DNA from 4 places in the Thauera sp. WH-1 genome. Region 2 is predicted to be linked to each of the others. Evidence: predicted binding sites of a transcription regulator. Region 2 holds the regulator's gene; each other region holds the start of a gene.
What was found. Region 2 encodes sigma-54, which starts transcription at its own class of promoters, with help from an activator protein. Its sites were predicted from a motif close to TGGCACGCTTNCTGCTNA; they were not measured.

Region 1: a site for sigma-54 is predicted at 3,501-3,518, ahead of ACMV5O_RS03395 (circularly permuted type 2 ATP-grasp protein). Genes of this name have one in related genera too.
Region 3: a site for sigma-54 is predicted at 3,682-3,699, ahead of flgB (flagellar basal body rod protein FlgB). Genes of this name have one in related genera too.
Region 4: a site for sigma-54 is predicted at 3,468-3,485, ahead of glnA (type I glutamate--ammonia ligase). Genes of this name have one in related genera too.

Annotation. Positions count from the first base shown of each region.
Region 1 covers NZ_JBLQGP010000002.1:247,512-253,153, reverse strand. The annotation lists gene ACMV5O_RS03410 (phasin family protein) at 1-43, opposite strand, end outside; gene ACMV5O_RS03405 (peptidase) at 186-998, opposite strand; gene ACMV5O_RS03400 (alpha-E domain-containing protein) at 1,032-1,979, opposite strand; gene ACMV5O_RS03395 (circularly permuted type 2 ATP-grasp protein) at 2,029-3,459, opposite strand; gene ACMV5O_RS03390 (transglutaminase family protein) at 3,594-4,520, opposite strand; gene ACMV5O_RS03385 (circularly permuted type 2 ATP-grasp protein) at 4,537-5,642, opposite strand, start outside.
Region 2 covers NZ_JBLQGP010000004.1:64,799-70,440, reverse strand. The annotation lists gene recX (recombination regulator RecX) at 1-365, shown strand, start outside; gene lptB (LPS export ABC transporter ATP-binding protein) at 352-1,074, shown strand; gene ACMV5O_RS05900 (RNA polymerase factor sigma-54) at 1,097-2,578, shown strand; gene hpf (ribosome hibernation-promoting factor, HPF/YfiA family) at 2,596-2,919, shown strand; gene ptsN (PTS IIA-like nitrogen regulatory protein PtsN) at 3,056-3,541, shown strand; gene hprK (HPr(Ser) kinase/phosphatase) at 3,510-4,469, shown strand; gene ACMV5O_RS05880 (AsmA family protein) at 4,466-5,642, shown strand, end outside.
Region 3 covers NZ_JBLQGP010000013.1:39,052-44,693, reverse strand. The annotation lists gene ACMV5O_RS13555 (DNA topoisomerase IV subunit B) at 1-1,809, opposite strand, end outside; gene ACMV5O_RS13550 (flagella synthesis protein FlgN) at 1,890-2,381, opposite strand; gene flgM (flagellar biosynthesis anti-sigma factor FlgM) at 2,401-2,700, opposite strand; gene flgA (flagellar basal body P-ring formation chaperone FlgA) at 2,813-3,553, opposite strand; gene flgB (flagellar basal body rod protein FlgB) at 3,749-4,153, shown strand; gene flgC (flagellar basal body rod protein FlgC) at 4,165-4,569, shown strand; gene ACMV5O_RS13525 (flagellar hook assembly protein FlgD) at 4,592-5,263, shown strand; gene flgE (flagellar hook protein FlgE) at 5,279-5,642, shown strand, end outside.
Region 4 covers NZ_JBLQGP010000001.1:445,385-451,026, reverse strand. The annotation lists gene ntrC (nitrogen regulation protein NR(I)) at 1-191, opposite strand, end outside; gene glnL (nitrogen regulation protein NR(II)) at 223-1,290, opposite strand; gene ACMV5O_RS02185 (DUF4124 domain-containing protein) at 1,347-1,835, opposite strand; gene glnA (type I glutamate--ammonia ligase) at 1,972-3,381, opposite strand; gene ACMV5O_RS02175 (cation diffusion facilitator family transporter) at 3,598-4,773, opposite strand; gene ACMV5O_RS02170 (rhodanese-like domain-containing protein) at 4,832-5,284, shown strand; gene nadA (quinolinate synthase NadA) at 5,341-5,642, shown strand, end outside.

The DNA.
Region 1 (5,642 bases), on a different contig from region 2:
CGGACTTGACGGTGGACAACAGCTTTTCGGGCGAGGTGTTCATGGTGTGCTCCTGTGGTGAAGTGACACCGCAGCGATGCATCGGTGTGGGCTTATGTTGCACTGCAACAAAAAATCTCGCAAGTGTTTTTTGCTCCTGCCTTGTTGTTTTTGCGTCCCCGCAACAGCCCGTCGCGCGGCCCTGGCTAGGTGGGCTTGCCGTTGCCGCCGCGCGCCGCGGGCGGCGCCACCACCTCGATCTTCGGCAGCGCGGCGGTCTCGCCCGGCCACATCGCCCAGTCCGGGTTGGGCAGGGCGTTGAAGACCTTGCGCAGGCTGGCACCCCACTCCTTGTGGATCATGTCGAAATAGGGGTTGTCCCAGTCGACGCTGAGGTGGCGGGCCACGCGCAGCTCGTCGCGGCGGTAGATCAGCAGGTCGAGCGGCAGGCCGACCGACAGGTTGGAGCGGATGGTGGAATCCATCGAGATCAGCGCGCACTTGGCGGCCTCGTCGAGCGAGGTCGTGCATGTGACGATGCGATCGACGATCGGCTTGCCGTACTTCGACTCGCCGATCTGGAAATACGGCGTGTCGGCCGAGGCCTCGATGAAGTTGCCCGCGGCATAGATGTTGAACAGCCGCGGCGGCTCGTCGGCGATCTGCCCGCACAGGATGAAGGCGGCGTTGAAGTCGAGCCCGAACTGCTTGAGCGCATCGGCATCGAGCTGGTAGATGCGGCGGATGGTGTCGCCGACCAGGCGCGCGCACTCGAACATCGTCGGCGCGTTCCACAGGCTGTCGCGGTCCTGCACCGCCGCATGCTCGCGCAGCACACTCACCACCGCCTGCGTGATGGCGAGGTTGCCCGCGCTCATGAGCACGATCACGCGGTCGCCCGCGCGCTCGAACACGGTCATCTTGCGAAAGGTGTTGATGTGGTCGACCCCGGCATTGGTGCGCGAGTCCGACAGACAGACGATGCCTTCGTCGAGGCACATGGCAACGCAGTAGGTCATGGGCAGGTCCCGTGGCGGGCGGGGTCGGGCGCGTCAGGCCGCGACCGGAACGAGGAAGTTGTCGCTGATGCTGTCGCCCAGGCGGTTGATGCGCGCCAGGAAGCGCTCGAGCCACACATGCAGGCCGGTGGCAAAGATGTCGTCCATGCGCCCGTAGTGCAGGCTGGCGTGCAGCTCGCCGGCCTGGCGCGCGGCCTCGGCCGAGTGCAGGTTGGCGATGTCGCCCAGGATACCGTTGATCTCGTCCAGGCAGGCGTGCAGCGAGCGCGGCATGGCGTGGTTGAGGATGAGCAGCTCGGCGACCTTGTACGGCGTGATGACGTCGCGATAGACGTGGCGGTAGGTCTCGAACGCCGACACCGAGCGCAGCAGCGCGCCCCACTGGTAGAAGTCGGTCGAGCTGTTGTGGCCGTCGGCCTTGGGCAGCAGGCTGTGGTACTTGACGTCGAGCAGGCGCGCGGTGTTGTCGGCGCGCTCGAGGAAGGTGCCCAGGCGCACGAACTGGAAGGCATCGTCGTGCAGCATGGTGCCGAAGGTCACCCCGCGCAGCAGGTGCGAGCGGAACTTCACCCACTCGAAGAACTCGCCCAGGTCGGTCGCCTGCAGCTTCTCCGGCGTGATGTCGCGGATCTCGAGCCAGGTGGCGTTGGTCGTCTCCCACATCTCGGCGGTCAGCGTGCCGCGCACCGCATGGGCGTTCTCGCGCGCGGCACGCAGGCAGTTCCACACGCTGGACGGGTTGTCGCGGTCGAGGACGACGAACTCGATGACGTCGCCCGCGGTCAGCGGCCGGCCGCTGCGGGCGAAGGCCTCGGACAGCTCGCTGATGGCGAGGATCGCCGACCAGCCGTCGGTGTCGCCGCCGTTGGTGCTCGGCAGCAGCGACATGCGGTAGGACACGTCCAGCATGCGCACGGTGTTTTCGGCGCGCTCGGTGTAGCGCGCCATCCAGTAGAGGTGATCGGCGGTACGGCTCAGCATCTTGGTTCTCCTTGCGCCCGGCGCGGGCGATGACGCGGCGGCGGGTTCTTCAATTGACCACCCAGGTGTCCTTGGTGCCCCCACCCTGCGAGGAATTGACCACCAGCGAGCCTTCCTTCATCGCCACGCGGGTGAGTCCGCCTGGCACCATGCGGATCTCCTTGCCGCCGGACAGCACGAAGGGGCGCAGGTCGATGTGGCGCGGCGCGATGCCGGCGTCGACGAAGGTCGGGCAGGACGACAGCGACAGCGTGGGCTGGGCGATGTACTTCTCGGGCGCGGCGAGGATGCGCTGGCGGAAGTCCTCGATCTCGGCCGCACTCGCCGCCGGCCCCACCAGCATGCCGTAGCCGCCGGCGCCATGGACCTCCTTCACCACCAGCTCGGGCAGGTGGGCCAGGGTGTAGGCCAGGTCCTCGGGCTTGCGCAGCATGTAAGTCGGCACGTTGTTGAGGATGGGCTCCTCGCCGAGGTAGAAGCGCACCATCTCGGGCACGTAGGGGTAGATCGACTTGTCGTCCGCCACCCCGGTGCCGACCGCATTGGCCAGCGTCACGCGGCCGGCACGGTAGGCCGCCATCAGGCCCGGCACGCCGAGCATGGAGTCGGCGCGGAACACCTCCGGGTCGAGGAAGTCGTCGTCGATGCGGCGGTAGATCACGTCCACCCGCTTGGGCCCCTGGGTGGTGCGCATGTACACCGTGTCGTCCTTGACGAACAAGTCCTGGCCCTCGACCAGCTCCACCCCCATCTGCTGGGCGAGGAAGCTGTGCTCGAAGTAGGCGCTGTTGAAGGCGCCCGGCGTCAGCAGCACCGCCGTCGGGTTGAGCACGCCGGCCGGCGCCACCGCGCGCAGGGTCTCGAGCAGCAGGTCGGGGTAGTGCTCGACCGGCTGCACGTTGTAGCGCGAGAACAGGTCGGGAAAGAGCCGCATCATCATCTTGCGGTTCTCGAGCAGGTAGCTTACGCCCGAGGGCACGCGCAGGTTGTCTTCCAGCACGTAGTACTCACCCTTGCCGTCGGCGCCGGCGGCGCGCACCAGGTCGATGCCGGCGATCATCGCGTACAGGCCGCCGGGCACGTCCACCCCCTTCATCTCGGGCCGGAACTGGGCGTTGTTGAGCACCTGGTCGGCGGGCAGGCGCCCGGCGCGCAGGATCTCCTGGCCGTGATAGATATCGGCGAGGAAGGCGTTGAGCGCCTTCACGCGCTGGCGCAGGCCAGCCTCCAGCGCCGTCCATTCCGTGCCCGGAATGATGCGCGGCAGCAGGTCGAAGGGGATCAGCCGCTCCTTGCCCCCCTCCTCCCCATACACGTTGAAGGTGATGCCTACGCGGTGAAAGGCGACGTCGGCCTCGCTGCGCTTGCGCGCGATACGCTCATGCGGCATCTGCGCCAGCCACTCGGCATAGGGCCGGTAGTGCTCGCGCACGCTGCCGTCGGCGGCGTACATCTCGTCGAATGGTATTGCGGCGGTCATTGTGCTGTTTGCGCTCATGTTTTTACTCCCTCGCGCAGGGTTCAGCATGAAGCGTGCCAAGCCCCAATCCCCACGGAATGGCGCATCTGCGTGCAGGCACTGCCTTGGTGCGCACCAGGATGGCCGCCAATGCATCAAAGTGGTGCGTGCTCGCCCTCCTCCAGCGGCATCACCGTCACCGCAACCTCCACCTTGTGCCCGCCGCCGCCCAGGATCACGCCGCGCAAGGGCGACACGTCGCCATAGTCGCGCCCCCAGGCAAGCGTGATGTGACCGCTGCCCGGCTGCAGGTCGTTGGTCGGATCGACCTCCACCCAGCCCAGGCCCGGACACCACACGGCGACCCAGGCGTGCGAGGCGTCGGCGCCGATCAGCCGCGGCTGGCCAGGCGGCGGCGCGGTCAGCAGGTAGCCCGACACGTAGCGCGCGGCCAGTCCGAGGGCGCGCAGGCAGGCGATCATCAGGTGCGAGAAGTCCTGGCACACGCCGCGCCGCTCGGCAAACACCTGCGCCACCGGCGTGGCCACGCTGGTGGCCTCGGGGTCGAAACTGAAGTCGGCATGGATGCGCGCCGACAAGGCGAGCAGGGCCTCGACCAGCGGGCGGCCCGGGGTGAAGCACTGCAGCGCATAGTCGGCATAGGTGGCGGAGGCCTCGCCCAGCGGCACGAAGGGCGAGCCGAAGCGGTACTGGCCGGCGTCGCGCGCATCGTCCTGCAGTGGCGCATGGCCCGACAGGCCATCGCGCAGGTGGTCGCGCGCCGCCTCCCACGCCAGGCTGCCGGCGGCCTCGGGCCAGCACCGCGGATCGACCCGGATGCGGTTGCGCGCCCGCACGCGCAGGCGGTCGTGCGGCGAATAGACCGCGAAAGCGGTCACCGGATTGCCGAAGAAGTCCCTGCGCTCGCGCTGTACCGAGGCCGGCGGCTCGATCGCCAGCGTGTGGGACAGGCATTGCTGATGGGCCACCTCGCGCGGGCGCAGGTGGGCGATCTGCTGCGACAGCAGCACCGGACTGTCGTAGTGGTAGGTCGTGTCGTGGCGGACATCGTATTCCTGCATCCTGGCGGCACCTCGCTCAGAGCGAAACCGTCGCCCGGCTGCGGGCGTCGAGGTGGGTGAAGTAGCGGTGCGACAAGGCGTCGGCGAGCTGGTTGCCGCAGGCCCAGGTGTCGGCCAGCACGGCCTGCAGGGTGTCGCAGTGGCGCGCACCAGCCGCCTCGCGCCGGGCGCGGCCGTCGAGCTCGAGCACGAAGCAGTCGCACAGCGACAGCGCATCGAGGCGCTCGCGCTGGCGGTTGAGCGGTGCCGCCAGCGCCTCGCCCTCGGGCAGCAGGCGCACATGCTCGGCGAGCGACTCGAGCTGGTAGCGCAGCGCGCGCGGATTGTCGCCGTCGAGCATCACCAGCTCGGCCACCGGCTGCGGCGCCAGGCCGCGGGCGTGGCGGCTGCGATAGCGGATCTCGCCGTCGGTCAGCGCCAGCAGCGCACGCAGCGCCCCCGGGTGCGGCGACAGCAGCAGCGCCGACAAGGCCGCAGCGAGAAACTGCAGGCGCTCGATGCGCCGCCCGATCGACAGGAAGCGCCAGCCAGCGTCGCGCGGCATGCTCTCGATGACGAAGCCCGACAGGGTGACGAGCGACAGCAGCGAGTCGTCGAGCCGGTGCAGGGCATCGCCCAGGCTGGGTGCACGCCTGGGGGCCTCGGCAAAATCGGACAGGCGGTTGTAGATGCGCCAGCTGTCGGGCGACAGGCGGTCGCGCACCTGGGCCGCCAGGCCCAGCACCATGCGCAGGTTGGCGACCACGCTGCCGCTGCGCGCGGGGTCGAACAGCGCACCGGCGAGCAGCGCAACGGACAGCGGCACGCGCGCGCGCAGCGCACGCGCCGCCGCGCCACCCTCGGTGCCACCGCCGCCATCGCCGCCCTCGTCTGCGTCCGCCGCCGCGGCCTCCTCGCCCTCGGTCGGCAGGATGGCCGCCCGCCGGCACAGCCCGAGCAGGGCGGCCAGCGTCGGCTCGTCATCGGCCTTCGTGCCGTCCTGCGCGAGGCCGCCGCCCGCGCCCGCCGGCGACGCACCGGCCAGGCTCAGCTCGCCCGCCGGCCCGACCAGCCCGCCCAGGCGGGCGAGCGTCTCGCGGCCGAGGCGGGCGGCGGCGGCGGCGCGCTCGCTGTAGCGCCCGA
Region 2 (5,642 bases):
CCACCCACGGCGAGGCGGACGAGATCGACGCCGTGATTGCGCGCATGGGCGAGCTCGGCCTGCAGTCCGACAGCCGCTACGCCGAGGCCTTCGTGCGCGGCAAGGCGGCCCGTTTCGGCGCCGGCCGGCTGCGCAGTGAGCTGGCGCGGCGCGGCATCGAGCGTGACCTGATCGAGCAGGCGATCGAGAACGAATGCGTAGAATCGGAACTGGAACGCGCACGCCAGGTGCTGCGCAGCCGCTTCAGCTCCGCGCCGGCCGACCCGCGCGAATGGGCGCGCCAGGCGCGCTTCCTGCAAACCCGCGGCTTCGCCCCCGAACTGATCCGCAAGCTGCTGAAAGAGCCCTTCGATGAGTCTGCTTAAGGTCGCCGGCCTGCAAAAGCGCTACAAGTCGCGCACCGTGGTGCACGATGTCGGCTTCGAGGTCGACCCGGGCCAGGTGGTCGGCCTGCTCGGCCCCAATGGCGCGGGCAAGACCACCTGTTTCTACATGATCGTCGGCCTGGTGCGTGCCGACGGCGGTCAGATCACGCTCGACGGCACCGATCTCACCCACCTGCCCATCCACGCCCGCGCCCGCCTCGGCCTGTCCTACCTGCCGCAGGAGATGAGCGTGTTCCGCAAGCTCAGCGTGGCCGAGAACATCCGCGCCGTGCTCGAGCTGCGGGGGCTGGAGACGCGACAGATCAACGCCCGCCTGGACGAGCTGCTGCTCGAGCTGGGCATCAACCACCTGCGCAACAACACCGCGGTGTCGCTGTCCGGCGGCGAGCGCCGGCGCTGCGAGATCGCCCGCGCACTGGCGACCGACCCGCGCCTGATCCTGCTCGACGAGCCCTTCGCCGGCGTCGACCCGATCGCGGTCATCGACATCCAGAAGATCATCCGCTTCCTCAAGGAGCGCGGCATCGGCGTGCTGATCACTGACCACAACGTGCGCGAGACCCTGGGGATCTGCGACCGCGCCTACATCATCAGCGAAGGCCGGGTACTGGCCAGCGGCAAGCCGACCGAGATCATCGACAACGAGCGCGTGCGCCAGGTCTACCTCGGCGAGCATTTCCGCCTGTGAGTGCGCACCCACACCGACCACGATGAAACCCAGCCTCCAGCTCAAGCTCTCCCAGCACCTCACGCTGACGCCGCAACTGCAGCAGTCGATCAAGCTGCTGCAGCTGTCGACCATCGAGCTCAACCAGGAGATCGAGCGCTTCCTGCTCGAGAACCCGATGCTCGAACGCGCCGACAGCGATGGGGTGGAGTTCATGCCCCCTGCCGCGCCGGGCAGCCCGCCCGAGCACGAACTGCAGCAACAGCAGCGCCAGGACGAGGCGCGCGAGGCGGCGCCCGACAGCGCCGGCGCCGAGGCCGGCGAACACAGGGAAGGCGGCGAAGGCAGCAGCGAGGACGAGGGCATCGACTGGTCGAACGTGGGCAGCGGCGCCTCGAGCCGCGGCGAGGACGATGACGACGTCGATTACCAGGACCTGCAGGCGGCCGGCGTGTCGTTGCGCGAGCACCTCGACCAGCAGGTCTCGCTGTCGCCGCTGTCGGATCGCGACCGCGCCCTGGTGCGCCTGGTGATCGAGGCGCTCGACGACGACGGCTATCTGCACCAGCCGCTCGAGGAATTGCTCGAGCTGCTGCCCGAGGAGTCCGAGGTCGAGCTCGACGAACTCAGCATCGCCCTGCGCCATGTGCAGAACCTCGAGCCGGCCGGGATCGGCGCGCGCAGCCCGCAGGAATGCCTGTCGCTGCAGTTGCGCACGCTGCCCGCGACCGACACCCGCGCGCTCGCGCTCGAGATCGTCGACAAGCATCTCGAGCTCCTCGCCGAGCGCAACTTCGTCAAGCTCAAGAAACTCACCGGCTGCGACGACGACGCCCTGCGCGCCGCCCACGCCCTGATCTGCAGCCTCGACCCGCACCCGGGGTCGCGCTACTCGAGCGCGGAGACGCGCTACGTGCTGCCCGACGTCGTCGTGCGCAAGCTGCGCGGTCGCTGGACCGTCACCCTCAATCAGGAGGCGATGCCGCGCCTGCGCATCAACCGCCTGTATGCCAGCCTGCTGCAGCAGAACCGCGGCCAGGGGGGTGGGCTCAGCGGCCAGTTGCAGGAGGCACGCTGGCTGATCAAGAACGTCCAGCAGCGCTTCGACACCATCCTGCGGGTGTCTCAGGCCATCGTTGACCAGCAGCGGCAGTTCTTCGATCATGGGGAGGTGGCGATGCGGCCACTCACTCTCCGGGAGATCGCAGACCAGCTCGAGCTGCACGAATCCACCGTATCGCGCGTCACCACGCAAAAATACATGGCGAGCCCGCGCGGTGTATTCGAACTCAAGTATTTCTTCGGCAGTCACGTCGCCACCGATACCGGCGGAGCGGCATCCTCGACGGCGATTCGAGCGCTGATTCGCCAGCTGGTGGATGCAGAAGACAGCAAGAAGCCGCTGTCCGACGCCAAGATTGCAGAAGTTCTGGGCCAGCAGGGTATCGTGGTCGCACGGCGCACGATCGCCAAGTACCGTGAATCCCTCAATATCCCGCCGGTCAGTCTGCGCAAATCCATCTGACAACAACAGGAGTTAACATGAATCTCAACATCACCGGGCGCCATGTCGAAGTCACCCCGGCCATTCGCGACTACGTGACTTCCAAGCTCGATCGCGTCATCCGTCACTTCGACAACGTCACCAGTGTCGCGGTGATCCTCTCGGTCGAGAAGCTCAAGCAGAATGCGGAAGTCACGCTGCACGTGCGCGGCAAGGACATCTTCGTCGAGAGCGACGACGCCGACCTGTATGCCGCCATCGACGCGATGGCCGACAAGCTCGACCGGCAGGTTCAGAAGTACAAGCAGAAGCAGGCCGACCACAACCACGAAACGATCAAGCACCAGGCACCCGAAGTCTGACGCCTTCGTTACCGCCCCGTGTCCGGGGTGTGGTTATAATGCGCGCGTTTTCACGACGCGAGCCCCACTCGCCCCGGACCGTCCAAACGCAGCACCTGACCTAGGCGGTTCAGCTATTGCGCAAGCCTTCCAGCGAATGAGCCTGATATCTCAACTCCTGCCACTTTCCAACGTGGTGGTCGACCTCGACGCCAGCAGCAAGAAGCGCGTCTTCGAGCAGGCGGGCCTGTTGTTCGAGAACAACCAGGGCATCGGTCGCAGCACCGTGTTCGACAGCCTGTTCACCCGCGAACGACTCGGCTCGACCGGGCTTGGTCAAGGCATCGCGATTCCGCACGGCCGCATCAAGGGCCTGAAGGACGCCGCCGGCGCCTTCCTGCGCCTGGCCACACCGGTGCAGTTCGACGCCCCGGACGGGCGTCCGGTGAACATGCTGTTCGTCCTGCTCGTTCCCGAGCAGGCGAACGAAACCCACCTGCAGCTGCTGTCCGAGCTCGCGCAGATGTTCAGCGATCGTGATTTCCGCGAAGCCTTGCTCGACGCACCGGACGCGGCCCACATCCATCAGATGTTCATGAACTGGGGCGCCGATGCGGCAGACCAGCGTCGCGCGGCTGTATGAGGCGTACCGCGACAGCCTGAAGCTGTGCCACCTCAGCGGGCGCCTTGACGCGCGCATCGCGGTGGCCGAAGAACGCATCTGGCCCGCCGATCTGGTGGGCCACCTCAATCTGATCCACCCGACCCGCCTGCAGATCCTCGGTGCCGCCGAACTCGCCTGGGCACGCCGCCAGTCGAACGAGAAGGTCGCGCATCACCTCAACGAAATCCTGTCCGCACGTCCGCCGGCCATCATCGTCGCCGACGCCTGCGAGGTGCCCAACATCGTGCACGGCATCTGCGCCGCACACGATGTCGCCCTCTTCACCACCGATCATCCGGCGGCCAGCGTGATCGACCAGCTTCGCCTCTACCTGTCGCGCGAGCTGGCCGAGAAGGCCTCGCTGCACGGCGTGTTCATGGACGTGCTCGGGCTGGGCGTGCTGATCACCGGCGACTCGGGCGCGGGCAAGTCCGAGCTCGCGCTCGAACTGATCTCACGCGGCCACGGCCTGGTGGCCGACGATGTCGTCGAGCTCTCACGCATCGCGCCCACCGTGCTCGAGGGACGCTGCCCCGAACTGCTGCAGGACTTCATCGAGGTCCGCGGCCTGGGTATCATCAACATCCGCACGATCTTTGGCGAGACCGCCTGCCGGCGCAAGATGCGCCTGCGCCTGATCTGCCACCTCGAGCGCCGCCAGCCCGGCCCGGGCGACCCAACCCGCCTCCCCGTGCAGCAGGAGACGCAGGACATCCTCGGCGTCAAGATCTCGCGCGTGGTGCTGCCGGTCGCCGCCGGGCGCAACCTCGCGGTGCTGCTCGAGGCGGCGGTGCGCTCGACCATTCTTCAATTGCGTGGCATCGACTCGACGCAGGAATTCATTGACCGCCAGATGCGGGCGATGAGCCCGACGGGCGATCGCGACGAGGACGGCGTGCGGCCATGAGCCGTCCGGTCCGCAGCCTGCTGGTCCGCGGCCTGCTGATCCTCATCGCTGCAACCATCCTGCTGCTCGCCGGCCTCGCCGCCTGGCTCAGCTTCAGCTTCGACCCCAACGACCATCGCGCACGCCTGTCCGCGGAGGTGCTGCGCCATACCGGACGCGAGCTCCGGATCGACGGTCAGCTCGGCCTGTCGGTCTACCCTTGGCTGGGTGTCGAGGCCGGCCGCCTGACGCTCGCCGACGCCCCCGGTTTCGGCGACGGCCCCCTGGCCCGCATCGACCGCCTGGAGGCGCGTGCGCGCCTTATTCCGCTGCTGCGGGGCGACCTCGAGATCGACCGCATCGTGATCGACGGGCTAGAGCTCAAGCTCGTGCGCGCCGCCGACGGCCGCACGAACTGGAGCACCCCGCCGGACAAGACCGGCGCGACCACGGACGACGCCCGCCGCGAACCGCGCACACTGGGCGCGGCGGTGTTCGCACTGGGCGGCGTGGACATCCGCTCGGCCCGCCTCACCTGGTCCGACCTGCAGTCTGGCGTGCATTACGCGCTTGACGATGTCGACCTGCAGGCCGGCGAGATCCGCCCCGGCATCGCCTTTCCGCTCGCGCTCGCACTCACGCTGTCCCGTGGCGCGACATCGTCTGCGCCGGCGACGCCGCACACGCGCTTCGAGCTTGACACCCAGGCCCGCTTCGACCCCGCACGCGACACGCTCAATCTGTCCGGCCTGGCGCTGAACCTGGCCGCCGAAGCGGCGGAGCTACCCGGCGGCCGGCTTCATGCCAGCCTGCGCGCGGACGTCGATGCCGACCTCGGCGCCGGCATGCTGAACGTGACCGGCCTGACCGTCGACACCCTCGGCCTGCACGCGACGGGCCAGATCGAGGCCCGCGCGCTGCATGATGCGCCTCGCTTCGGCGGGCGCATCAAGGTGGCAGCCTTCGACCCGCGCAGCACGCTCGACGCCCTCGGTATCGAGCGTCCGCCCACCGCCGACCCCGCCGTGCTCGCCCGCGCCCAGCTCGAGGCCGAGTTCGACGCCACTGCGACGCTGCTCGAGCTCCGTAGCCTGTCCGCCGTCCTCGACGACACCCGGATCGAGGGCGAGCTGGCCATCACCGACTTTGCGCGCCGGGCGCTGCGCTTCGAGCTCAAGGCCGACGGCATCGAGC
Region 3 (5,642 bases), on a different contig from region 2:
GGGGTTCATCTCGCCCAGGCCCTTGAAGCGGCCGATCTCGATCGCCTCGGGTTTGAAGCCTTCCTTCTCCAGGCGGTCGCGGATCGCCGTGAGCTCGCCCTCATCGAGCGCGTACAGGCGGCGCGGCGGGCGCTTCTTGCCCTGCGCCGGCACGTCGACGCGGTACAGCGGCGGCTGCGCCACATACACGTGGCCGCGCTCGATCAGCTTGGGGAAGTGGCGGAAGAACAGCGTCAGCAGCAGGGTCTGGATGTGGGCGCCGTCCACGTCGGCGTCGGACATGATGACGACCTTGCCGTAGCGCAGGCCGGACAGGTCCACATCGCTGTCGGCCCTGTGCGCATCCACGCCCAGCGCCACCGCGATGTCGTGGATCTCGGCGTTGGCGAACAGGCGGTCGGGGTCGATCTCCCAGGCGTTCTGCACCTTGCCGCGCAGCGGCAGGATGGCCTGGGTCTCCTTGTTGCGCGCCATCTTGGCCGAGCCGCCGGCGGAGTCGCCCTCCACCAGGAAGAGCTCGTTGTCGGCGAGGTCTTCCGATTCGCAGTCCGACAGCTTGCCCGGCAGCACGGCGACGCCGGAGGTCTTCTTCTTCTCGACCTTCTGCGCGCTCTTCTGGCGCGCCAGCGCCTGCTTGATCGACAGCTCGGCGATCGCGCGGCCGGCCTCGACGTGGTTGTTGAGCCAGATCTCGAAGGGGTCGCGCAGCTGCGAGGACACCAGCTTGACCGCCTCGCGCGAGTTGAGCTTTTCCTTCACCTGGCCCTGGAACTGCGGGTCCAGCAGGCGCGCCGACAGCACGAAGCTCATGCGCCCGCACACGTCCTCCTGCTGCAGCTTGACGCCGCGCGGCAACAGCGTGTGGTGGTCGATGAAGGACTTCATGGCCTCGAACACGCCGGCGCGCAGACCGGATTCGTGGGTGCCGCCATTCACCGTCGGGATCAGGTTGACGTAGGACTCGCTCGGCACCGCCGATTCGAACCAGGCCAGCGCCCAGGCGGCGCCTTCGCCTGTGGCGAAGGTGGGGTCGTCCTTGCCGGCGTACTTCTCGGCGGTGAAGATCGGCGCCACCGCCTCGACGTCGCCGGCGAGCTCCTTCAGGTAGCCGGCAAGGCCCTCTGGATAGGTCCAGGTCTTGGCCAGCACCGGGCCGTTCGCCTGCTCGATGTCGAGCCGCACCGCCACGCCCGACAGCAGGACTGCCTTCGAGCGCAGCAGGCGCTCGAGTTCGTTCATGGGGACGCGCGGCGAGTCGAAATACTTGCCGTCCGGCCATACCCGCACCCGGGTACCGGTCTGGCGGCCGCAGTCGCCTTCGATGCGGACCGGGCTGATCGTCTCACCACCGTCGGCAAAGTCGATGCGGTGGATCTTGCCGTCGCGCTTCACCTCCACTTCGATGCGGGTGGACAGCGCATTGGTCACCGACACGCCGACGCCGTGCAGGCCGCCCGAGAAGGCGTAGGCCGAGTTGCCCTCGCGCTTGTCGAACTTGCCGCCCGCGTGCAGCCGGGTGTAGGCCAGCACCACCACCGGCACGCCTTCTTCCGGATGCAGGCCGACCGGGATGCCGCGGCCGTCGTCGGCGACGGTGATGGAGCCGTCGAGGTGCAGGGTGACGTGGATCTTCTTCGCAAAGCCGGCGAGCGCCTCGTCGGCGGCGTTGTCGATCACTTCCTGGATGATGTGCGCCGGGCTGTCGGTGCGGGTATACATGCCGGGGCGCTCGCGCACCGGCTCGAGTCCTTTCAGGACACGGAAGGAGGATTCGTCGTACTGCTTGGGGGTGTCTTGCTTGCCAGCCATGCTGCGCGCTCGTTCGGTGTCACGAAGGGCGCAAGGATAGCAGAGCGATGGGCTGTATGTATGTTCAGCTTGATGACGGATCAGGCGCTGCCGAGCATGCGACCGCCGCCGATGGGGCGGCTGTGGCCTTCGGCGTCATACAGCGGCGGCTGGTCGGCCGCCGTGAGCAGCACCGAGAGGGCCGCCTGATTGTGCGCCATGCGCTCGACGATGAGCTTGCCATTGAGGTCGTTGTGGTCGCGCGCCTTGCCGGCGAGCTCGATGACTTCGTCCCAGCGCGCCAGGACGCGTGGCAGGTTGGCGCAGATCTCACGGATCGCCGCGTCCGAGGGCGTGCGACCAAGTCGTCCCAGCAGCAGGGCGCGGTCGTCGGACAGGCGCTGCAGGCGGCGATAACGTTCGTTCTTGTCTTGGGTCAGCGCCAGGAGGGCGTCGGTGTCGCCGGCGACCAGCAGCGACTCTTCGCGCTCGAGCAGGGCGATGAACTCCTTGAGCTGGATCGCCTCGGCCTCGATCAACAGCGCCAGCCGCTGCTGATCTGCGGGCGTGGGCACGAGCGGTGGGCGGTTCATGGCACAGCTGCGACAGTGTTCAGCGCTGGCCGGCCAGCATGTCGCGGACACTGGCGATCAGGCCGTCGGCGATGCGATTGGCGTCGACCTTGAACTCGCCGTTGGCGATCGCCTGCTTGATCTCATCGACCCGCTGCTTGTCGACCACCGGCGTCTGCGCGATGGCGGTTTCGGCCTTTTGCAGGCTGGAGGACAGGGAGGACAACTGAACCTTGTCGCTGGCGCCGGCAACCGGACCGTTGTTGTTGGCCGGGCTGCGCGGGCGCATATCGGCCGTGGCGCTGGGGGCAAGCGACTTGCCCGTGCTTTCGATTTTCATGGCGCAGTTCCAATACAGAGTGACTCTAACGGTCTTGTCGGCCCGGTCAGCCAAAACTTTAGCAATTAATTCATGAAACGGGTCACGGTCGCCGGCAATGGACGCCGGGTATTCAGAATCCGACCTCGACCGTGCCGCTGGCCTGCGCGATGCCAGTGACGACCTGGCCGTTGGACAGGCGCACGCGCACGCTGTCGCCTGGTGCCGCACTGTTCATCGCGCGGCCTTCGCTGGACACGCGAAAGCCGGGACCTGCACTCATCACCTGGACGTTCTGCCCCTGCCTGACGGCATGCGGGATGCGCAGCATGTCGCCGCGCAGCGGGCTGCCCGCGGCAATGGCGAAGCGGGTGTGGTGGCCGCTCGCCTGGGTCGGGTCGGTCAGGGTGTTGTCGGGCAGGGTGCTGAGGTCGCCGCGACGCACCGTGATGTCGGCTGGCCCGACGATCTGGCCGGCGCGCAGGGGCAGGGCGGCGACCAGATAGTCGGCCACCACCGAGACCTGCGCCTGCAGGTAGGCCGTCCAGACCACCGGCGAGTCGCAGCGCACGCCAACGCTGATGCGTCCCCACGCCCGTGTGCCGGCGGGCAGGAAGGGCTCGAGCGCGGCGCAGGCCGGCAACTGGTTGTTGGGGTCGAAGGGGCTGACGACGATGCTGACTTCGCCGGGCAGCCCCGTCGTCTGCCCGCGCAGGAAATCCTGCACCCGCGCTTCGATCGCGGCCGGGGCCTGCTGCGCCTGAACCAGCGGCGAAAGGGCGCCGATGCCAAGCGCCACAACGCTCGTGATCAGCCGCCAGGCGGGGCGCGCGTGCCTCGGCAGGCAGCATGCGGGGATCGAGGTCTGCTTCATGCGCGGATTGCACCATGGGCCAGTCATTCAGGCAACCGGCAATCCTTGCCGGCAGGCGGCGGCGAAATTGGCCGGTCTTTACCCGGCTTATCGGCGCCAGCCGACAGCGCTTGAGCGGCTAGCATGCCTGGCATGGAAACTGCGACCGGAGTGACCGATCGCCCGCACCGAGGAGCACACACGATGAAGACCACGATGAGCACCCTGTTCGACCGGTCCATCCAGTTCCACCAGACGGCGCTCAACCTGCAGGCGCATCGCCAGCAGTTGCTGGCGTCGAACATCGCCAACGCCGACACGCCCAACTACAAGGCCCGCGATGTCGATTTTCGCGCCGCGCTGCAGGGCGCATTGCAGCAGTCGCGCGGCCGTGTCGAACTCGCGGCGCCGCGGCCGGACCACATCGGCGCGGGGGGCGGGCTGGCGCTGGAGGGCCTGACCGGCTACCGCAGCGAGATCCAGTCCGCGGTCGATGGCAACACCGTGAACATGGACGTCGAACGCGCCGCCTTCGCCGAGAACGCCTTGCACTACGAGGCCAGCGTCACCTTCATCAACGGCATGCTGCGTTCGATGAACACGGCGATCACCGGCCAGTAGGGAGAATCCTCATGAGCATGCTCAATGTCTTCCAGATCGCTGGCTCGGCGCTCAACGCCCAGTCGCTGCGACTCAACACCACGGCGTCCAACCTCGCCAACGCCGACAGCGTGACCTCGGAAGATGGCCAGCCCTACCGCGCCAAGCAGGTCGTGTTCGCCGCCCGTCCGGTGGCGGGGCCGGCGGCCGTGGGTGTGCAGGTCACCGGCGTGGTCGAGAGTGCCGCACCGATGCGCATGGTGTTCGAGCCCAGCAACCCCGCGGCCAACGCCGAAGGCTATGTCGAGATGCCCAACGTCAATGTGGTGGAAGAGATGGTGAACATGATTTCGGCCTCGCGTTCCTACCAGAACAACGCCGAGGTGATGAACACGGCACGGACCTTGCTTCAGCGTACCTTGCAGATCGGCCAGTAAGGGCCGTGCAGGAGACGCTGAGATGAGCACCGTATCGAATACCCAGACGGCGCAGAACGTGCTGGCCGGCCTGACCCGCAGCGAGCCTGTGGGCAAGAAGGACGACGAGGACAGCCAGGCCCGGTTCTTGAAGCTGCTGACGACGCAGTTGCGCAACCAGGATCCGATGAACCCGCTGGAGAACGCCGAGGTCACCTCCCAGCTCGCGCAGATGAGCACGGTGGACGGCATCGAGCGCCTGAACACGATGTTCAGCGCCTTTGTCGACAGTCAGAACGCCAACGACTCGATGCAGGCTGCGGCCCTGGTCGGCCGTGGTGTGCTGGTCGAAGGCAAGCGGCTGGGCCTGACGGAATCGGGCGCGGTCGGCGGTTTCGAGCTCGACGGGCCTGCCGACAAGGTGGCGCTGTCGATCAAGGATGCGGCGGGGCTGGCAGTTGGCCAGATGGAGCTGACCGACGTCGATGCCGGCAGCCAGAACTTCGTCTGGGATGGCACGGCGAGCGACGGATCGCGCGCGGCCGACGGCATCTACACGCTGGAGCTCAACGCAAGCCTGCGCGGCGAGAAGGTCGCCGGTCGCACGCTCGAGTTCGGCCCGGTCACGAGCGTCATCCGCGGCCCGGCAGGCACCGACTTCCAGGTCGGCGCGCTCGGCATCTTCAAGTTCGACGACATCAAGCAGATTCTCTGATCCGGAGCCCCGATCATGTCTTTCCAGCAAGGTTTGAGCGGCCTCAATGTCGCCTCGAAAGCGCTCGACATCATCTCGAACAACGTCGCCAACACCAATACGGTGGGCTTCAAGAGCGGCTCGGCCGTGTTCGCCGACGTCTATGCGGCGTCCCTGACCGGCTCGGTGTCCGGCAAGCAGGTCGGTGTGGGCAGCACCCTGGGTGCCGTGCGCCAGAGTTTCACCCAGGGCAACCTGACCACGACCAACAATCCGCTCGATCTGGCGATCAATGGCGATGGCTTCTTCATCGTCGGCCGCACGGATGGGCCGGATGTCTATAGCCGCAACGGACAGTTCGAGCTCGACAAGGATGGCTTCATCATCAGCTCCACGGGGG
Region 4 (5,642 bases), on a different contig from region 2:
TCGAGACCGGACTCGCCCGGCATGCGGATGTCGGACAGCAGCACCGCTGGCGGCTGGGGCGTGCGGGCGAGCTCCGCGAGGGCGTCGTTGGCCGAGCTGAAGCTGGTGTGGGTGATGCCTTCGCGGCTCAGGGCTTTCTCGAGTACCCAGCGGATGGAACGGTCATCGTCAATGATCCAGACGTTATTCATTGTGTATGCACTATTCTGGTGCGTCCGGTGTTCAGACGCGGTCGGAGATCGGCAGCAGGATCGTGAAACAGGTCCGCCCGGGGCGGCTGTCCACGTCGATCATGCCCTGATGTTGTTCGATGAAGCTCTGCGCGAGGGACAGGCCCAGCCCGCTGCCACCATCCCGCCCCGACACCAGCGGATAGAAGATCTTGTCGCGGATCTCCGCCGGGATGCCGGGGCCGTTGTCGATCACTTGCAATTCCAGTGCCAGCTTGAAGCGACGCTTGGCGAGCGTGACCTGGCGCGCGATGCGGGTGCGCAGCAGGATCTCGCCTGCGCCCTCGAGGGCTTGCGCCGCGTTGCGCACGATGTTGAGCACGGCCTGGATGAGCTGCTCGCGGTCGGCGGTGATCTCGGGCAGGCTGAGGTCGTAGTCGCGGCGGATCGTGAGCTGCGGGAACTCCGCCAGGATCAGCCGCCGCACGCGCTCGAGCACGTCGTGGATGTTGAGCTGGGTCGGTCGCATCATGCAGTGCGAGCTCAGCAGGCGGTTCATCAGATCCTGCAGGCGATCGGCCTCGGCAATGATGACGTCGGTGAATTCGCGCAGCTGCGGGTCGTCCAGTTCGTGCTGCAGCAGTTGCGCCGAGCCGCGGATGCCGCCGAGCGGGTTCTTGATCTCGTGCGCGAGGTTGCGGATCAGCTCGCGATTGGCCTGCTGCTGGTGCAGCAGCTGTTCCTCGCGGGCGACCCGCAGTTGCGCATCGATCGGGCGGAACTCCAGCAGCAGGCGCACGCCCGAGGTTTCCACCGGGGTCACCGTGCAGTCGAGCCGCACCGGCTCAGAACTGTTGCGACTGATGGTGAGGTCCTGGCCGGTATAGCTCCAGTTCGTGCGCAGCGCATTGTCCAGCGCTGCTGCCAGCCCGGGGGGGCTACCGAGCAGGCGCGCCAGGGGTTGGCCGAGCAGCTTGCGCTGACTGATCGCGAACAGGTTTTCCGCCCCCGGATTGAGGTAGCGGATCACCAGCCTGCCGTCTACGAGAACGACCGCCGACGACAGCAGCTCGAGTCCGGCGAAGGGGCCGGTGGCGGAGTGGAGGGGGGGCGATGGCATGGGCGCGTCCTGAAGGTCCATCGTTGAAAAGCAAGATGCGCGCCAGGCGTTGTGGGCTACCTCAGGCCGGAGATCTCCCGCCGCAAGGCCTCGATATTGCGCTGGTGCAGTTCGACCTTGTCCTTGAACGGTTGCAGGCGGTCGAGCACCCTCTGGTAGTTGCGCTCGTCGCCGAGGCGGATCGACTCCTGCTCAGCGAGCGCCTTCTCCGCCTCGGCGAGCGCCGTTTCTTCGTTCGCAAGCTCGGACTGCAGCACCTGCCGGCGTGCGTCGTCGCGGCTGCGTTGGTCGTTCGGGCTCACGCGCGGGAAGGCGCCCGGGCTTGTCGCAGCCGGTGCGGCGGGCGCCGCCGCGGGCCGACGCACCGGCGCTGGCACCGACGACACCGGCAGATCCGACTCCAGGCGCACGCAGCCGCGGCCGAGCGAGCGATCGTTGGTATAGGTCACCCGGCCATCGGCGTCGGTGCATTTGTAGATGTCGGCCCGGGCAGGGGCGCTCAGGGTCGCGAGCAGAAGCAGCAGGAAGAGTCGGGGCGAACGCATGCGCTTGTGCGGGCCGGCGCCTCCGGGGCGATCCCGGCGCTGTGGCCCTTATCCTGGCGGAATGAAGCCTGATTAGACCGCAGAAAAAAGGGACGGGCAATGCCCGTCCCCCTCGCTGTGCGCGGTGCTTCGCCGATTACAGGCTGTAGTACATGTCGAATTCCACCGGGTGGGTGGTGATGCGCATGCGATCGACTTCCTCCATCTTCAGCTCGATGTAGGCATCGATGAAGTCATTGGAGAACACGCCGCCGCGGGTCAGGAAGTCACGATCCTTGTCCAGGTACTCCAGCGCCTGCTCGAGGCTGGTGCACACGGTCGGGATCAGCGCGTCCTCTTCCGGCGGCAGGTCGTACAGGTTCTTGTCGGCCGGGTCGCCGGGGTGGATCTTGTTCTGGATGCCGTCCAGGCCCGCCATCATCAGCGCGGCGAAGCACAGGTAGGGGTTGGCCAGGGGGTCCGGGAAGCGCGCCTCGATGCGGCGACCCTTGGGGTTGGCGACATAGGGGATGCGGATCGAGGCCGAACGGTTGCGGGCCGAGTAGGCCAGCTTGGTCGGGGCTTCGTAGTGCGGCACCAGGCGCTTGTAGGAATTGGTGCCCGGGTTGGTGATCGCATTGAGTGCGCGGGCATGCTTGATGATGCCGCCGATGTAGTACAGCGCCATCTCCGACAGGCCGGCGTAGCCGTTGCCCGCGAACAGGTTCTGGCCGTCCTTCCAGATCGACTGGTGGACGTGCATGCCGGAACCGTTATCGCCGACGATGGGCTTGGGCATGAAGGTGGCGGTCTTGCCGTACTGGTGCGACACGTTGTGCACGATGTACTTGAGCACCTGGGTCCAGTCGGCGCGCTTGGTCAGCGTGCTGAACTTGGTGCCGATCTCGCACTGGCCGGCGTTGGCCACTTCGTGGTGGTGCACCTCGACCGGCACGCCCGCCGCTTCCAGCGCCAGGCACATGGCGGCGCGGATGTCGTTCAGGCTGTCGACCGGCGGCACCGGGAAGTAGCCGCCCTTGACGCGCGGACGGTGGCCGGTGTTGCCACCTTCGAACTTGTCGGCGGTGGACCAGGCGGCCTCTTCCGAGATGATCTTGCTGTACACGCCCGACATGTCGACCGACCATTCGACGGCGTCGAAGATGAAGAACTCGGGCTCCGGGCCAAAGAAGGCGGTGTCGCCGATGCCAGTGCTCTTCAGGTAAGCCTCGGCGCGCTTGGCGATCGAACGCGGGTCGCGGTCGTAGCCCTTGCCGTCGGACGGCTCGATGACGTCGCAGGTCAGCACCAGCGTGGTTTCATCGAAGAAGGGGTCGATATAGGCCGAGGAAGGCTCGGGCATCAGGATCATGTCCGAAGCCTGGATGCCCTTCCAGCCGGCGATCGATGAGCCGTCGAAGGGGTGGCCGTGCTCGAAGTGCTCTTCCTCGAAGGCGGACACGGGCAGGCCGACGTGCTGCTCCTTGCCGCGGGTATCGGTAAAGCGCAGGTCCACGAAGCGCACTTCGTTTTCCTGGATCAGCTTCATGACGTCTTGTGCGTTCATTTTCACTCCTGGTGAGATGGCGGTGTTTGCGTTGAGCGGGTGGAGCAGCGGTTGTTGGTCGGTGCGCCGGATTTCTGAAGAGCCAAGAAGCACTAAGCGTGCCAGGTAATAAAAAATCCGTGACTCATTGTGCCACAAGGGCAGATGCCCGAAAGCGGTGCCTGTATGCGAGGCGGTATGCACAGAATTGGTGCAACGGTTGGTGATAGCGCACCATTATGGTGCTCCATTGTAAAAAAGGCGGATTGCGCGGTAGTGCGGATGAGCCTTGAGCCAGGCCTGGCGGCGCTGCCCGAAGGCATCCAGCTGCTCGGTGTCGAGGCTGGAGGGGATCATGATCTCGACCTCGAGCCGCTCGCCGAGATAGTGGATCTGAACCCGCTGCGGCCGTGGCGCAGCCGGCCCCAGCAGCGCGCGCACGACCTCGAGGACTTCGCTGCGTTCGGGAATCGGGCCGGGAGGTACGACCTGCAGGTCGGCATCGTCTTCCGGGTCGATGTGCACCAGGACGTCCTGCACCTCGGGGTGTGCGTCGCGCACGCGCAGATAGACCGCGTCCGAGATGCGATGACCTTCCGACACCGTGAGCCGCGGGTCGACCTGCACATGAGCGTCGCACAGCACGCGGTCGGCCATGCGGCGGGTGCGCATGTCGTGCAGGCCGAGCACGCCCGGCGTGTCCTCGATCGTGCGCCGCAGGCGCTGGAGTTCCTCGGCGGGCAGGCCGGTGTCGATCAGCTCGCGTACCGACTTCAGCGCCAGCTTGACGCCCATGTGCAGGATCAGGAAACCCACCACCGCCGCGGCCAGCGGCTCGAGAAAGGGGTAGCCCGCCAGGCTGCCGCCGATGCCGGCCGCGACGACCAGCGACGAGGCCGCGTCCGAGCGCGCATGCCAGGCATTGGCCTCCAGCATCGGCGCCTTCAGCCGGCGCCCGGCCGCAAGCGTGTAGCGGAACAGGCCCTCCTTGGCGACGATGGTCAGCAGCGCCATCACCAGCGCCGCCGGGTGCAGTTCGGGCAGTTCGTCGATCGTCTGCAGGCGCAGGCCCGAATTCCACAGGAATCCGATGCCGACTGCGGCGAGCACCACCCCCAGCACCATCGTCGTCACCGTCTCGATGCGGCCATGGCCATACGGATGATTGAGATCGGCCGGGTGCGCGCTGCGCTGGCCGGCGATCAGCACCATGAGGTCGGTGACGAGGTCAGAGAGCGTGTGCGCGGCGTCGGCGACGAGGCTGAAGGCATTGGCGAACAGGCCGATGACGACCTGGCACACGGTGAGGGTGGCGTTGGTGCAGATGGCGACCAGCGTGGTACGGCGGATGCCGCGACTGCGTGCCTGCTGGGGGCTGGCTGCATGACGGGAGGGGGCGTTCTGGATCTGCATGGAGAGCGCGGCGGACGCGTTATACTTCGGCAAATTCTGATTCTAGACGGATGTGCGCATGGGAACCCTGTCGGACTTGTTGACGCTGGCGCGTGAGCGCGCAGAAAACCTCGGCCTGCCCTACCAGGGCGCGCTCACCCCGGCCGAAGCCTGGCAGGTGATGCAGCTGGCACCGGGCGCGAAACTGGTCGATGTGCGTACGCGTGCCGAACTCGACTGGGTGGGCCGCATCCCCGGAACGGTCGAGATCGAATGGAAGTCCTACCCTTCGATGCAGGACAACCCGCACTTCATGACCCAGCTGACGCATCAGGTCGATCCCGAGGCGCTGGTCATGTTCCTGTGCCGTTCCGGCGCGCGCTCCGACTCCGCGGCAAAGGCCGCCTCGGCCGCCGGCTACGCCAACTGCTACAACGTTCTCGAGGGCTTCGAGGGTGACCGCGACGCCAACGGCCAGCGCAACCGCATCGGCGGCTGGCGTCATGCCGGTCTGCCCTGGCAGCAGGGCTGAGGACGCTGCGCCCAGGCGCTGTTTTTGAACCCATTGCAAGGACCGGGATTCGCACCATGCAAGTCGCCACCATCAGCTTCGACCGCTTCAACGTGCTCGCCGACAACGAGGCGCAGGAGCGCATCCGTGCTGCCCGCGCCCGCCTCGGCGAGCGTGCGGTGCTGCTGTGCCACCACTACCAGCGCGCCGATGTCTACCAGCACGCCGACCTGACGGGCGATTCGCTCAAGCTCGCCCGCCTGGCCTCGCAGACCGACGCCGAATACATCGTGTTCTGCGGCGTGCATTTCATGGCCGAGGTCGCCGACATCCTGTCCAAGCCGAGCCAGGTCGCCATCCTGCCCGACCTCGCTGCCGG